Linked DNA regions of Thalassobaculum sp. OXR-137. The protein of the gene in region 1 interacts with the protein of each later gene in a pairwise test. Links are inferred from orthologs where the notes say so. Each region holds a gene or a part of one and is shown on either strand. Other genes may lie near its edges.

What was found.
Region 2: the proteins of gyrB (region 1) and gyrA interact in binary tests that used the Escherichia coli proteins (3 or more experiments, as listed by UniProt). The link is inferred for Thalassobaculum sp. OXR-137 from one-to-one orthologs.

The regions. Positions count from the first base shown.
Region 1 is NZ_CP139715.1:896,644-904,172, forward strand. Bases 2,646-5,701 are described here. They hold gyrB (DNA topoisomerase (ATP-hydrolyzing) subunit B), read right to left. Parts: upstream 5,370-5,701; coding sequence 2,922-5,369; downstream 2,646-2,921. Other genes in these bases: recF (DNA replication/repair protein RecF), read right to left, coding at 5,383-5,701. In the rest of the region: purH (bifunctional phosphoribosylaminoimidazolecarboxamide formyltransferase/IMP cyclohydrolase), read right to left, coding at 1-188; T8K17_RS04190 (DMT family transporter), read right to left, coding at 320-1,291; T8K17_RS04195 (alpha/beta fold hydrolase), read right to left, coding at 1,324-2,016; bfr (bacterioferritin), read left to right, coding at 2,107-2,598; more of recF, read right to left, coding at 5,702-6,576; dnaN (DNA polymerase III subunit beta), read right to left, coding at 6,573-7,529. UniProt on the Escherichia coli protein: DNA gyrase negatively supercoils closed circular double-stranded DNA in an ATP-dependent manner to maintain chromosomes in an underwound state.
Region 2 is NZ_CP139715.1:3,752,129-3,757,653, forward strand. What follows is about bases 2,237-5,525. They hold gyrA (DNA gyrase subunit A), read left to right. Parts: upstream 2,237-2,616; coding sequence 2,617-5,325; downstream 5,326-5,525. Other genes in these bases: T8K17_RS17360 (sensor histidine kinase), read left to right, coding at 2,237-2,386; coaD (pantetheine-phosphate adenylyltransferase), read left to right, coding at 5,322-5,525. Also shown: T8K17_RS17355 (class I SAM-dependent methyltransferase), read left to right, coding at 1-586; more of T8K17_RS17360, read left to right, coding at 707-2,236. UniProt on the Escherichia coli protein: A type II topoisomerase that negatively supercoils closed circular double-stranded (ds) DNA in an ATP-dependent manner to maintain chromosomes in an underwound state.

The DNA.
Region 1 (7,529 bases):
GGGAAGCCGGTCCGCTCCGCCACCTCCACCACCGGGATGCCGGCCTCGGCGATCGCCTTGGCGGTGCCGCCGGTGGACAGGATCTCCACCCCCATCTGCGACAGGGCGGCGGCGAACTCGATGAGGCCGGTCTTGTCGGAGACGGAAATCAGGGCGCGGGCGACGGGAACCAGATCGGGGGCGGCCATTTGGGGCGACCTCGGCAATTGTTCAGGGATGCGGGCTTATCCCCATTGGACGGGGCGCGGTCAACCGGACAGAGCGCCCCAGCCCCGGATCGGGGCATTTCAGACCGGATTCACGGCCAAACCGGGCCGATTCAGCCCTCTTTTCCCATCGCGCGGGGCGAGGGCACGGGCGGCTCGCGGTCGACGGCGGTGGAGGGCGGGCCGGCGGCCAGCTTACCCTCCCGCTTCAGCCGGGCTTCGCGCACACCGATATAAGTCGAGCTGGAGAAGATCATCGCCCCGCCGATCCAGGTCCACATATCCGGCACCTCGCCGAACAGCGTGTAGCCGATGGCGGCCGCCCAGAGCAGCTTGGAAAAGTCGACCGGCAACACCGCCGAGGCGTCGGCGATCTTCAGCGACTGGTTCATCGCCGTCTGGGCGATGGTGCCGACAATGCCGATGGCAAACAGCCAGGCCAGCGATTCCAGCGACGGCCAGGTCCAGAACGGCAGGGCCGCCACCAGGGCGATCGGCGACAGGAAAATCGACGCGTAGGCGGTGATGGCGACGCTGGACTCGGTGCGGGTCAGGACCTTGATCACCATCAGCGCCACCGACCAGACGACCGAGGAGCCGAGGATCAGCATCGGCCCGAGCCCGACCTCGATGACGCCGGGGCGCAGGATCACCATGGCGCCGGCGAAGCCGATGGCGATGGCGGTCCAGCGGCGCAGGCGCACCGTCTCGCCCAGCACCAGCATCGCCAGCACCGTGGCGAAGAGCGGTGCCGTGAACCCCAAGGCCGCGACCGTCGCCAACGGCGTGATCGACAGACCGTAGAAGAACATCAGCATGGCGCAGGCGTTCAACCCGCCGCGGGCGGCGAACAGCTTCATCTTCGTGGTGCGCAGCGGGGTCCAGCCCTGGCGCATGAACACCGGAGCAAGGGCGAAGAACCCGAAGAAGACCCGGAAGAACGCGATCTCGAACGGATGCACCTCCACGCTCACATGGCGGATCGCGGCGTGCATCATGCTGAAGGCGGCGGCGGCCACCGCCATCATCAGGACGCCGGCGAGCGAACCGGTAAGCAGGGGCGAGAGGGAGGATCTGACTGACACAAGGTCAACGTATCTGTCCCTTCCGGGTCTGCCTAGAGCGCATCCAGAAAGGCGGTGATGCTCTCAGCCAACTGATCCGGCTTTTCCAGCGGCACCATGTGGCCGCATTCCTCGAACACCTCGAAGCGGGCGCCGGGGATGCCGGCGGCCAGCCGCTCCAGTTCGTCCATCGGCCGCAGCACGTCCTGGCGGCCGGCGATCACCAGGGTCGGCGCGGCGATCCGGGGCAGGTCGCGGTAGCCGTCCTCCCGGGTCGCCTGGAGCTGGCGGGTCATCACCGCCCCGCCGAGGTCGGCGCCCATCGCCTTCAGCCGAGCCACCAGGGCGTCGCGGTCCGGATGGTCGGGATGGATGCCGCGGGCCAGCGCCTTGCGCGACATGCCCTTGAAGCCGGTCTCGGCGAGCTGGGCGAGGATCGCCTCCTTGCGGGCATGCTCCGCCGGCGAGGTCGCGCGGGCGGACGTGGCGACCAGCACCATCGCCTCGACCCGCTCCGGCGCGGTCAGCGCGATCTCGCGGGCGACGAAGCCGCCCATGGAGAATCCCAGCAGGACGAACCGTTCGGGCGCCGCCGCCAGCACCCGCCGCGCCATCCCCTCGATGGACGGATCGCTGTAAACATCCCCGTGCAGGAGTGCCAGCCGGTCGCCCAGGGCGGCGCCGAGATCGTCGAACAGCCCGGGGCCGCACATGAAGCCGGGCAGGCAGATTGTATTGCGGATCATTCTCAATTACTTGAAATCATTACGTTTTTTCTTGCCGAATTACCACGATCTTGTACTGTTGTGGCAGAGATCCGACCGACGGAGGGCGCCATGAAGGGCGACAAGACAGTCATCGAACACCTGAATCGCATCCTCAAGAACGAGTTGACGGCGATCAACCAGTACTTTCTGCACTCGCGCATCCTCGGCGATTGGGGCGTCTCGAAGCTTTCGAAGAAAGCCTATGAGGAGTCCATCGAGGAGATGGAGCATGCCGACAAGCTGATCCAGCGCGTCCTGTTCCTGGAAGGCCTGCCGAACCTGCAGGAGCTGAACAAGCTGCGCATCGGCGAGACCGTGAAGGAGATCCTCGAGTGCGATCTCGCGGTCGAGAACGATGCGATCCCCGATCTGCGCGAGGCGATCGCCTATGCCGACTCGATCCGCGACTATGTCAGCCGCGACCTGTTCAACCAGATCCTCCAGGACGAGGAAGAGCATGTCGACTATCTGGAGACGCAGCTCGACCTGATCGGCCGCATCGGCATCGAGCACTACACGCACCTGCAGAGCGAAGCCAACGCCATGACCGAAGGGTCGTGAGACCCCGCGCCGACGGCCGCTCCGCCAGGAGTTCCCGATGCATAGGCAACCGGCCGCCGGAGTGATCCGGCGGCCGGTTTGCGTTTCGGGGAGCGGGTGTTTCCGCCGCCCTTCGACACGCCCCCGGATCACGTCCGGGAGCTGCTCAGGGCGAGGTCAATTTGTATAGCTGATCGTCATCCCGAACTCGTTTCGGGACCTCCGCCCGTACCGGAGCCCGCAGGTCCCGAAACGAGTTCGGGATGACGGCGGATTGAAACCCAGCCTCGCCCTGAGCAGCCCCCGCGTGAGCGGGGGCGTGTCGAAGGGCCGGGCGGGCCGGATCACACGTCCAGGTTCGCCACCTTCAGGGCGTTGGACTGGATGAATTCCCGGCGCGGTTCGACCACGTCGCCCATCAGGGTGCTGAACACCTCCTGGGCCTCGTCGGCATGGGCGATCTTGACCTGCAGCAGGGTGCGGCGGTCCGGATCCAGCGTGGTTTCCCAGAGCTGGTCCGGGTTCATCTCGCCCAGCCCCTTGTAGCGGTTGATGGTCAGGCCCTTGCGGCCGATCTCGAAGATCGCCTCGATCAGCCCGACCGGTCCGTAGACCGTGCGCTCGGATCCGTCCTTCTGCACCAGGGTCGCCGGCTCGGCGAACAGCTCCTGCAGGTCCGGCGTCCGCTCGGCCAGGGCCCGGGCCTCGGCGGTACGCATCAGCACCCCGTCGATGGTGTAGGTCTCGGTCACGCCGCGCAGGGTGCGGGCGACGACGATGGCCGGGCCGGTCTCGGTCTGCTCCTCGTAGGAGGCGAACCACCCCCGCTCATGCTCTTCCGAGAGCACGTCGAGACGCCGGGCGAAATCGGCCGCGGCGGCCGCGGCGGCGGCCTGATCGGCGAGCAGGGCCGGGCGCAGCAGGCCGGCGACGGCCGCCTGCTCGGTGACGACCGGACCGCCGAGGCGGCGGACCAGCGGTTCCAGAAGCTGACGCGCCTGGCGGGCGAGCTCGCCCTGATGGGCCAGGTCGGCGGCGGCGATCTGGGTCCCGGACGCGGTCTTCAGCACCGCCCCCTTGGTCCCCTCGTCGATCAGGAAGCGCTCGAGCGCCTTGTCGTCCTTCAGGTACGTCTCCTCATTGCCCCGCTTCACCCGGTAGAGCGGCGGCTGGGCGATGTAGAGATAGCCGCGCTCCAGCAGCTCCGGCATCTGCCGGAAGAAGAAGGTGAGCAGCAGGGTGCGGATGTGGGAGCCGTCCACGTCGGCGTCCGTCATGATGATGATCCGGTGATACCGGGTCTTCTCGATATTGAACTCCTCCGGCCCGATGCCGGTGCCCAGCGCCGCGATCAGCGTGCCGATCTCCGCGCTCGACAGCATCTTGTCGAAGCGGGCGCGCTCCACGTTCAGGATCTTGCCGCGCAGCGGCAGGATCGCCTGGTTCTTGCGGTCGCGGCCCTGCTTGGCCGAGCCGCCGGCGCTGTCGCCCTCGACCAGGAACAGTTCGGCCTTGGACGGATCGCGCTCCTGGCAATCGGCGAGCTTGCCGGGCAGGTTGGCGATGTCCAGAGCGCCCTTGCGCCGGGTCAGCTCGCGTGCCCGGCGGGCGGCGTCGCGGGCGGCCGCGGCCTCATAGGCCTTGGTGACGATGCGCTTGGCCTCGTTCGGGTGCTCGTCGAACCACTGGTCCAGACGCTCGCCGACGATGTTCTCCACCACCGGCTTGACCTCGGAGGAGACCAGCTTGTCCTTGGTCTGGGAGGAGAATTTCGGATCCGGCACCTTAACCGACAGCACGCAGGTCAGGCCTTCGCGGGCGTCGTCGCCGGCGAGCGAGACCTTCTCCTTCTTCGCGATCCCGGTCTGGCCGGCGTAGTTGTTCACCTGCCGGGTCAGGGCGGCGCGGAATCCGGCTAGGTGGGTGCCGCCGTCGCGCTGCGGGATGTTGTTGGTAAAGCAGAGCATCGTCTCGTGATAGGAGTCGGTCCACTCCATCGCGATCTCGACCGTGATGCCGTCCTTCTCGCCGATGGCGGAGATGGTCGGGTGCAGGGCGGTGCGCGAGCGGTCCAGATACTCGGCGAAGGCCTTCAGACCGCCCTCGTAGAACAGGTCGGTGGTCTTCGGCTCGCCGCTGCGCTCGTCGGTCAGCAGGATGCGCACCCCGGAATTCAGGAAGGCCAGCTCGCGCAGCCGGTGCTCCAGGGTCGGATAGTCGAACTCGACCATGGTGAAGGTGCCGGACGAGGGCTTGAAGGTGACCTCGGTGCCGGTCTTGCCGCCGGACGGACCGACCTCCACCAGATCCGCCTCGGCATCGCCGTGGCGGAACCGCATAAAGTGCTCCTTGCCCTCGCGCCAGACCCGCAGTTCCAGCCACTCGGACAGCGCGTTCACCACGGAGACGCCCACGCCGTGCAAACCGCCGGAAACCTTGTAGGAGTTCTGATCGAACTTACCGCCGGCATGGAGCTGGGTCATGATGACCTGCGCCGCCGAGACCCCCTCCTCGGAGTGGATCTGCACCGGGATGCCGCGCCCATTGTCGCGCACGGTGACCGAGCCGTCGCCGTTCAGGATCACCTGGACCGCGTCGCAATAGCCGGCCAGGGCTTCGTCGATGGCGTTGTCGACCACCTCGTAGACCATGTGATGCAGGCCCGACCCGTCATCGGTGTCGCCGATATACATGCCCGGGCGCTTGCGCACCGCATCGAGGCCGCGCAGAACCTTGATGGACTCCGCACCGTAGTCGTCGTTCTCGATGTTCTTATTGGCGTCGTCAGCCATGGGGGGACTCCGGTTAGGACACGACGTCGGCCGGCCGGACCTTGCCGTCGGCGACGTCGAACAAGCGCGCGCGATCGGCGATCGGCGCGAAGGTGGAAACATCGGTGCCGGTCAGCCACGCCTGACCGCCGAGGTCGAACACGGCCTCGAACAGGGCGGCGCGGCGGCGGTCGTCCAGATGGGCGGCGACCTCGTCCAGCAGCAGGATCGGCGCGGCGTACTCGTCGATCGCCTGCAGCCGCGCATGGGCGAGCACGATGCCGACCAGCAGCGCCTTCTGCTCCCCGGTGGAGCATTGGGCGGCCGGCATGGCCTTGCCCACATGGGTGACCGCCAGATCGGTGCGGTGCGGCCCTTCGGCCTCCTGCGGCCCGAACCGGGCGGCGGCCAGGGTCGCACGCAGCCGGTCCTCGACCTCCAGGGCCGGGGTCCCGATCAGCCAGCGGTCGATCTCGCCGTCCAGCGCCAGCTCGGCGGCCGGGAACGGCTCCCGCGTGGCGGCGCAAATCCGGTTGAGCCGGGCGACCAGGGCGGCGCGGGCGGCGGCGATCGCCACGCCGGTCTCGGCCAGGGTCTCCTCCAGGGCGGCGTACCAGGCCGCTTCGCGCCGTCCGTCCCGGATCAGTCGGTTGCGCTCGCGCCAGGCGTGTTCGTAGCCGCTCACCCGTCCGGCATGCTCGCCGTCGAAGGCGTAGACCAGCCGGTCGAGGAAGCGCCGGCGACCCGACGCGCTCTCGGTGAACAGCCGGTCCATGGCCGGGGTCAGCCAGGAAATCGTGAGATGGTCGCCCAGGGCCGACTGGCTGCGCGCCGGCGCGCCGTCGATGCGCACGAGGCGGCGCTCGCCCTCGACGCCGGCGTCGCGGCCGGTGCCGATCCGCGTCTCGCCCAGCTTGCCCTCGACCGCTGCCGAGACCGCCCAGGGGCCGGCATCGCCGACCCGGTCGATCTCCGACAGCTTCGCCCGGCGCATGCCGCGGCCGGGGCTGAGGAAGGAGACCGCCTCCAGCAGGTTGGTCTTGCCCGAGCCGTTGGCGCCGGTCAGCACCGCCACGGGGCGGTCGACCTCGAGCGACGTCGCGGCGTGGTTGCGGAACCGGGTCAGGCTGAGCTTGTTCACGGCAAGCCGCAGCGGCGCTCTCACGGTGGAGGCGGCACCGCTGTGTTCGCTGAGAATGGGACCCTCGACCGACACGCGCCCCGTCACACCCTCATCGGCATCAGGACGTAGAGGGCGCCGTCGTCCGCCTCGTCCGTGACGATGGTCGGTGAGGCCGCGTCGGCCATCTGGAACACCGCCTTGCCGCCGTCGTCGACCTGGTCGGCGATGTCCAGCAAGTAGCGGGAATTGAAACCGATTTCCATGGAGGCGGCACCGTACTCGACGTCCATCTCCTCGGTCGCCTGGGCATTGTCCGGGCTGTTGGCCGACAGGGTCAGGGTGCCGTTGGCGACCGCGAGCTTCACCGAGCGCGACTTTTCCGTGGAGATGGTCGCCACGCGGTCCACCGCCCTTTTGAACGACTTGCAATCGACCCGCATGATCTTGTCGTTGCCGGCCGGGATCACCCGCTCGTAATCCGGGAAGGTACCGTCGATCAGCTTGGTGGTCATCACGGTGTCGGCGAAGGCGAAGCGTAGCTTGTTCTCGCTGAGGCCGATCTGCACGTCGCCATCGGTCTCGTCGATCAGCTTGCGGATCTCGGTCACCGCCTTGCGCGGCACGATCACCGAGGGCATGCCCGCGGCACCCTCCGGCAGCGGCATCTGCACCCGGGCCAGCCGGTGGCCGTCGGTCGCCACCGCGCGCAGCACCGCCATGCCGTTGGCCTGGGTCTCGTGCAGGTAGATGCCGTTCAGGTAGTAGCGCGTCTCCTCGGTGGAGATCGCGAAGCGGGTACGGTCGATCAGCGTCTTCGCATCGGCGGCGGAGAGCACGAAATTGGTGGTCAGCTCGTCGCCGGACAGGGCCGGGAACTCCTCCACCGGCAGGGTCGGCAGCGAGAAGTTGGAGCGGCCGGCCCGGATCGCCATGCGGCCGCTGTCGCCGGCGACGGTCAGCTCGACCTCCGAGCCGTCCTGCAGCTTGCGGGCGATCTCGTAGAGGGTCAGCGCCGGCACCGTGGCGGAGCCCGGCTGGTCGACGGAACAGGCCACGCT
Region 2 (5,525 bases), 2.9 Mb from region 1 along the record:
GGCCCGCGCCCTGGCGCAGGAGACCGGCCTCTCCGCCACCTTCGTGGAGGGCGACCTCTACGCCGCGCCCGAGTTGATCCCCGAGCGTTTCGATCTGGTCTTCGTGAGCTGGGGGACGATCTGCTGGCTGCCGGACCTCGCGGGCTGGGCCCGGATCGCCGCCGATTTCCTGAAACCCGGCGGTCGCCTGTATTTCGCCGATTGCCACCCCCTGGCCTATGTCTGGGACGAGGGGCAGGGCGCCTGCGAGGCGGCGGCCGGGCGGTTCAAGACCAAGTATCGGTATTTTCACGACCCCGCGCCCACCGAACTGGACGACCCGGACGATTACGGGAGCGCTCACAAGACCGTGAACACGCGGACCTACGAATGGGCCCATCCGGTGTCGGAACTCGTCACATCAGTAGCCGCGGCCGGACTCGCTTTCGAGTTCCTGCACGAGCATCCGACCATCACCTGGGCGCTGCTGCCCAGCCTGGTCGAGCGGGCCGACGGTCTTCATGCCTGGCCGGAGGGCACCGACCCGCTGCTTCCGCTCAGCCTGTCCTTCAGCGCACGGAAGCCGGACGGCCTCTATTCGAATTGATTCCAATAGTTTTGGAATGTTAACGATATTGAAAGGCTTCGGGGCAAGCCTCTTGGGTAAGCTGGGTCACCAAGAGAACGGGCGCAGTCTGGCCTGATTTTCGGAACCTACGGACAAAGCATGGACCGTAAAGCGAGGACCGACGGGCAGGCGTCTGTGGCACCGCGCTTCGGGTTGCTGCTCCCTGTCATCGGTCTTATCGCCGGGCTCGTGGGCGCCGTCTTCGCGATGGCTTGGCTGGCCGCGGATGCTCAGGACAGGCAGGCGGTGGACGCCACGCGGCATACCCTGCGCAGCATCATCGACGGGAACCGTCGCGAGCTTGGCGGCTGGACGTCGGACTACGCGTACTGGAACGACTTCGTCGAGCACGTCGTTCTCGCCCCGGACGCGGTCTGGATCAATGACAATGTCGGGCTCTACGCACAGCAGAATCTGGGCGTGGACATCACCTTCGTGGTCGACGGATCGAACGAACCGTATGTGGTCTCCGTCGCCGAGGAGTTGACGGTCGACGGCCGTCTGCTGGAACTGCCGGCCGAACTCGTCGCCCTGGTCCGCGCCGCCAGAAGCGATCCCGGGTCTCCAAATATGCGCCCGGTGGCCCAGGAGACCTACGTCCGGTACGGCGACCAGATTTTCATGGCCGCCGCCGCCGTCGCGAAATGGGAGGACAGGGCCGAGCTTCCCGTACGCAAGGGTGGGCCCGCGGTCCTGATCTACCTGCGGGAGATCAATGACGATCTGCTCGCCGCATTCGCCGCCGATTACAGGATCGACGGCCTCCGCCTGCTGACCGAGGCCGGTTCGGTGGCCGACGTCCTCGATCTTACCGGTCTCGACGGCAGCACCGTGGCCCGGCTCACCTGGCGGAGCCCGAAGCCGGGCACCAAGTTCCTGCACGAACTCATCATGCCCATGGCGGCGATCCTGTTCGTGGCGATGGCGTCGCTGGGCTGGATCGTGTTTCGCATGCGCTCCGTCTTCGCCCAGTTCATGGAAGCCCACCACGCGCTGGAAGACCGGACAGAGGCCTTGCGCATGGCCCGGGACGACGCCGACCGGGCCAACAGGGCGAAGACCGAGTTCCTGGCGCAGATGAGCCACGACCTGCGCACCCCGCTGAATGCCATCCTCGGCTTTTCCGAGGTGATCGCCCTGCAGACTTTTGGCTCCGACGCGGCAGCGGCCGAGCGCTATCGCGATTACGCCCGTCAAATCCACACCGGGGGCGATCACCTGCGGTCGTTGATCGACAGCATCCTGGACGTGGCGCGTCTGGATTCCGGCCGCTACGAATTCCAGGGCAAAATGGTCTCGATGGACGAGGCGGTCGAGACCTGTCTGGTGCTGCTGAAGGGGGATCTGGACGCCAAATCCTTCTCGGTCTCTGCACCGCGCAGCGGGCTGAGCGTCTGGGCCGACCCGAACGCGCTGGAGCAGATCCTGCTCAATCTGGTTGGCAACGCCGCCAAGTACACCCCGAGGGGCGGCTCGATCTCGATCGAGGTATCGCGGGTGGCGGACGGTGTGGCGGTGGCGATACGAGACACCGGCCGCGGCATGACGTCCAGCGATACCGCATCGGCCTTCGAGCTGTTCACCCGCGGGTCGGCCGGCGGGGCCGCGACCTCCGAGGGCGCCGGCCTCGGCCTGAGCATCGTCAAACGCCTGATCGATCTGCATGGCGGCACCGTGGAGATCGAATCGACCCCCGGCAAGGGCACCCTGGTCACCTTCGTGCTTCCGAACAGGGCCGTCCGCTCGGAGGCCGGCCGGGCGAGCATGGAACCCGCATAACCGCCTGACTGCGGGGACTTAGGGGGCGATGAGCGGGCGAGCCGAGGCGGCGGCGGCGCCGGGCGCACTCGGAACTTGATCCGGCGCGCCCGAACCGTGATATTTCGGCGCCGCAACATTGCCGGAAATGGGCGATTTTGCTAAGATTTAACGAATCAGTTGGCATCTCGATCGCTACCTGTTCATCGCCGGCATGATCCCTGTCGAAACCTACGATCGGAACCCCTCGGTTGTCTGACTCAACGCCCGGTCCGCACGACATCGCGCCTGTCTCCATCGAAGACGAAATGCGCCGCTCGTACCTCGATTACGCCATGAGCGTAATCGTGGCCCGGGCGCTGCCCGACGTCCGCGATGGCCTGAAGCCGGTGCACCGTCGCATCCTCTACGCCATGAAGGTGGGCGGCTACGACTGGAGCCGTCCGTACCGCAAGTCGGCCAACATCGTCGGCGCGGTCATGGGCCAGTATCACCCGCACGGCGACAGCGCGATCTACGACGCCATGGTCCGCATGGCGCAGGAATTCTCCATGCGCCTGCCCCTGGTCGACGGCCAGGGTAACTTCGGCTCCATGGACGGCGATCCGGCGGCGGCCATGCGCTACACCGAGGCCCGCCTCGCCAAGGCGGCCGAGGGCCTGCTGCGCGACATCGACAAGGAAACCGTCAACTTCGTCCCGAACTACGACGAGACGACGGAAGAGCCTGCGGTCCTGCCGGCGGAGTTCCCGAACCTGCTGGTGAACGGGGCCGGCGGTATCGCCGTCGGCATGGCGACCAACATCCCGCCGCATAACCTGGGCGAGGTGATCGACGCCTGTCTGGCGATGGTCGACAATCCAGGCATCACCGTGGACGAGCTGATGCGCTTCGTCCCGGGTCCGGATTTCCCGACCGGCGGCCTGATCCTCGGCCGCGCCGGCATCCGCGACGCCTACCACACCGGCCGCGGCTCGGTGGTGATGCGCGGCCGCGCGGTGATCGAGGAGATTCGCAAGGACCGGATGGCGATCGTCGTCTCCGAGATCCCGTATCAGGTCAACAAGGCCCGCATGATCGAGCGCATCGGCGAGATCGTGCGCGAGAAGGTGGTCGAGGGGATCGCCGACCTGCGCGACGAGAGCGACCGCGACGGCGTGCGCGTCGTCGTCGAGCTGAAGCGCGACGCGGTGCCCGAGGTGGTGCTGAACCAGCTCTATCGCTTCACCCCGCTGCAGACGAGCTTCGGCGTGAACATGCTGGCGCTGAACGGCGGCCGTCCCGAGCAGATGAACCTGCGGGACGTGATCTACGCCTTCGTGCAGTTCCGCGAGGAGGTGATCACCCGGCGCACCCGCTTCCTGCTGAAGAAGGCGCGCGAGCGGGCGCATATCCTGGCAGGCCTGATGGTCGCCATCACCAATCTGGATCCGGTGATCGAGCTGATCCGGGCGTCCTCCGACGCAGCACAGGCGCGCGAGCGGCTTTGCGCCCGGGCCTGGCCGGCCGGCGACGTGGCCCCCTTCATCTCTCTGATCGACGATCCGGGACACAAGGTGCAGGACGACGGCACCTATACCCTGTCGGAGATCCAGGCCCGAGCCATCCTGGAGCTGCGCCTGCAGCGCCTGACCGGGATGGAACGCGGCAAGCTGATCGAGGAGGCGGAGGAGATCGCCGCCAAGATCAAGGACTTCCTGGAGATCCTGACCTCCCGCCCGCGTCTTCTGGACGTGATGCGCGGCGAGTTCCTGCAGTCGAAGGAATCCTGGGCGAACCCGCGCCGGACCGAGATCGAAGAGAACGAGTTCGAGCACGACATCGAGGACCTGATCCCGCGCGAGGACATGGTCGTCACGGTCAGCCATGCGGGCTACATCAAGCGGGTGCCGCTGACCACCTACCGGGCGCAGAAGCGCGGCGGCAAGGGCCGTTCGGGCATGGCCACCCGCGAGGAGGACGTGGTGAGCCGGCTGTTCGTGGCCAATTCCCACGCGCCGATCCTGTTCTTCACCTCTCGCGGCCAAGTCTACCAGCTCAAGACCTACCGCCTGCCGGAAGGCACGCCGCAGTCCCGCGGCCGGCCGATGGTCAATCTTCTGCCGCTCGAAGAGGGCGAGTGGATCCAGACCGTCATGCCGATGCCGGCGGACGAGGAAAGCTGGAAGCAGCTCCACGTCATGTTCGCCACCGAGGCGGGCACGGTGCGGCGCAATGCGCTCAGCGACTTCACCAACATCAACAAGGCCGGCAAGCGCGCCATGCGGCTGGACGGGGACGACCGTCTGATCGGCGTAATGCCTTGCACCGATGCCGACGATGTGTTCCTGGCGACCCGCGACGGCAAGGCGATCCGCTTCCACGTCACCGACGTGCGCGTGTTCCAGGGCCGCGATTCCCTGGGTGTGCGCGGCATCCGTCTGCTCGGCGAGGACAAGGTCGTCTCCATGTCGATCCTGCGCCGCTTCGACATCGACGGGGCGGCCGGCGGCGAGGCCGATGCGACGGACGAGATCCGCCGCAAGCACATCCTCACCGTCACCACCAAGGGCTTCGGCAAGCGCACCCTGATCGACAACTACCGCCTGACCAACCGGGGCGGGCAGGGGATCGCCAACGTCGACCTGACCGACAAGAACGGCCTGGTCGCCGGCTCCTTCTCGGTGGCGGAGACGGATCAGATCATGGCCGTGACCGACAAGGGCCAGGTCATCCGCTGCCCGATCGGCGATGTGCGCGAGACCTCGCGCCAGGCCCAGGGCGTCTACGTCTTCCGGGTGGCCGACGAGGAGAATGTCGTGTCCGTCTCGCTGGTCGGTGAGAGCAGCGAGGAGGATGTGGCCGAGGACGAGACGGCCGAGACCGGCGTCGATCAGGAGATCGCGGCCGGCGAGACGGGGGAGAGCGGGGACGACGCTCCCTCGGGCGATGCGGACGAAGGGGGAGAGGCGCCGCAATGACCGAGCATAAGACTCGTGTGGGGGTTTATCCCGGCACGTTCGACCCGATCACCAAGGGTCATATCGACATCATCCGCCGGGCCAGCAAGACGGTCGACCATCTGGTGGTTGCCGTCGCGCGCAACGCCGGCAAGGGCCCGCTGTTCAGCCTGGACGAGCGGGTGGAGATGGTGCGCGACGAGATCGACGACATCCTGGCC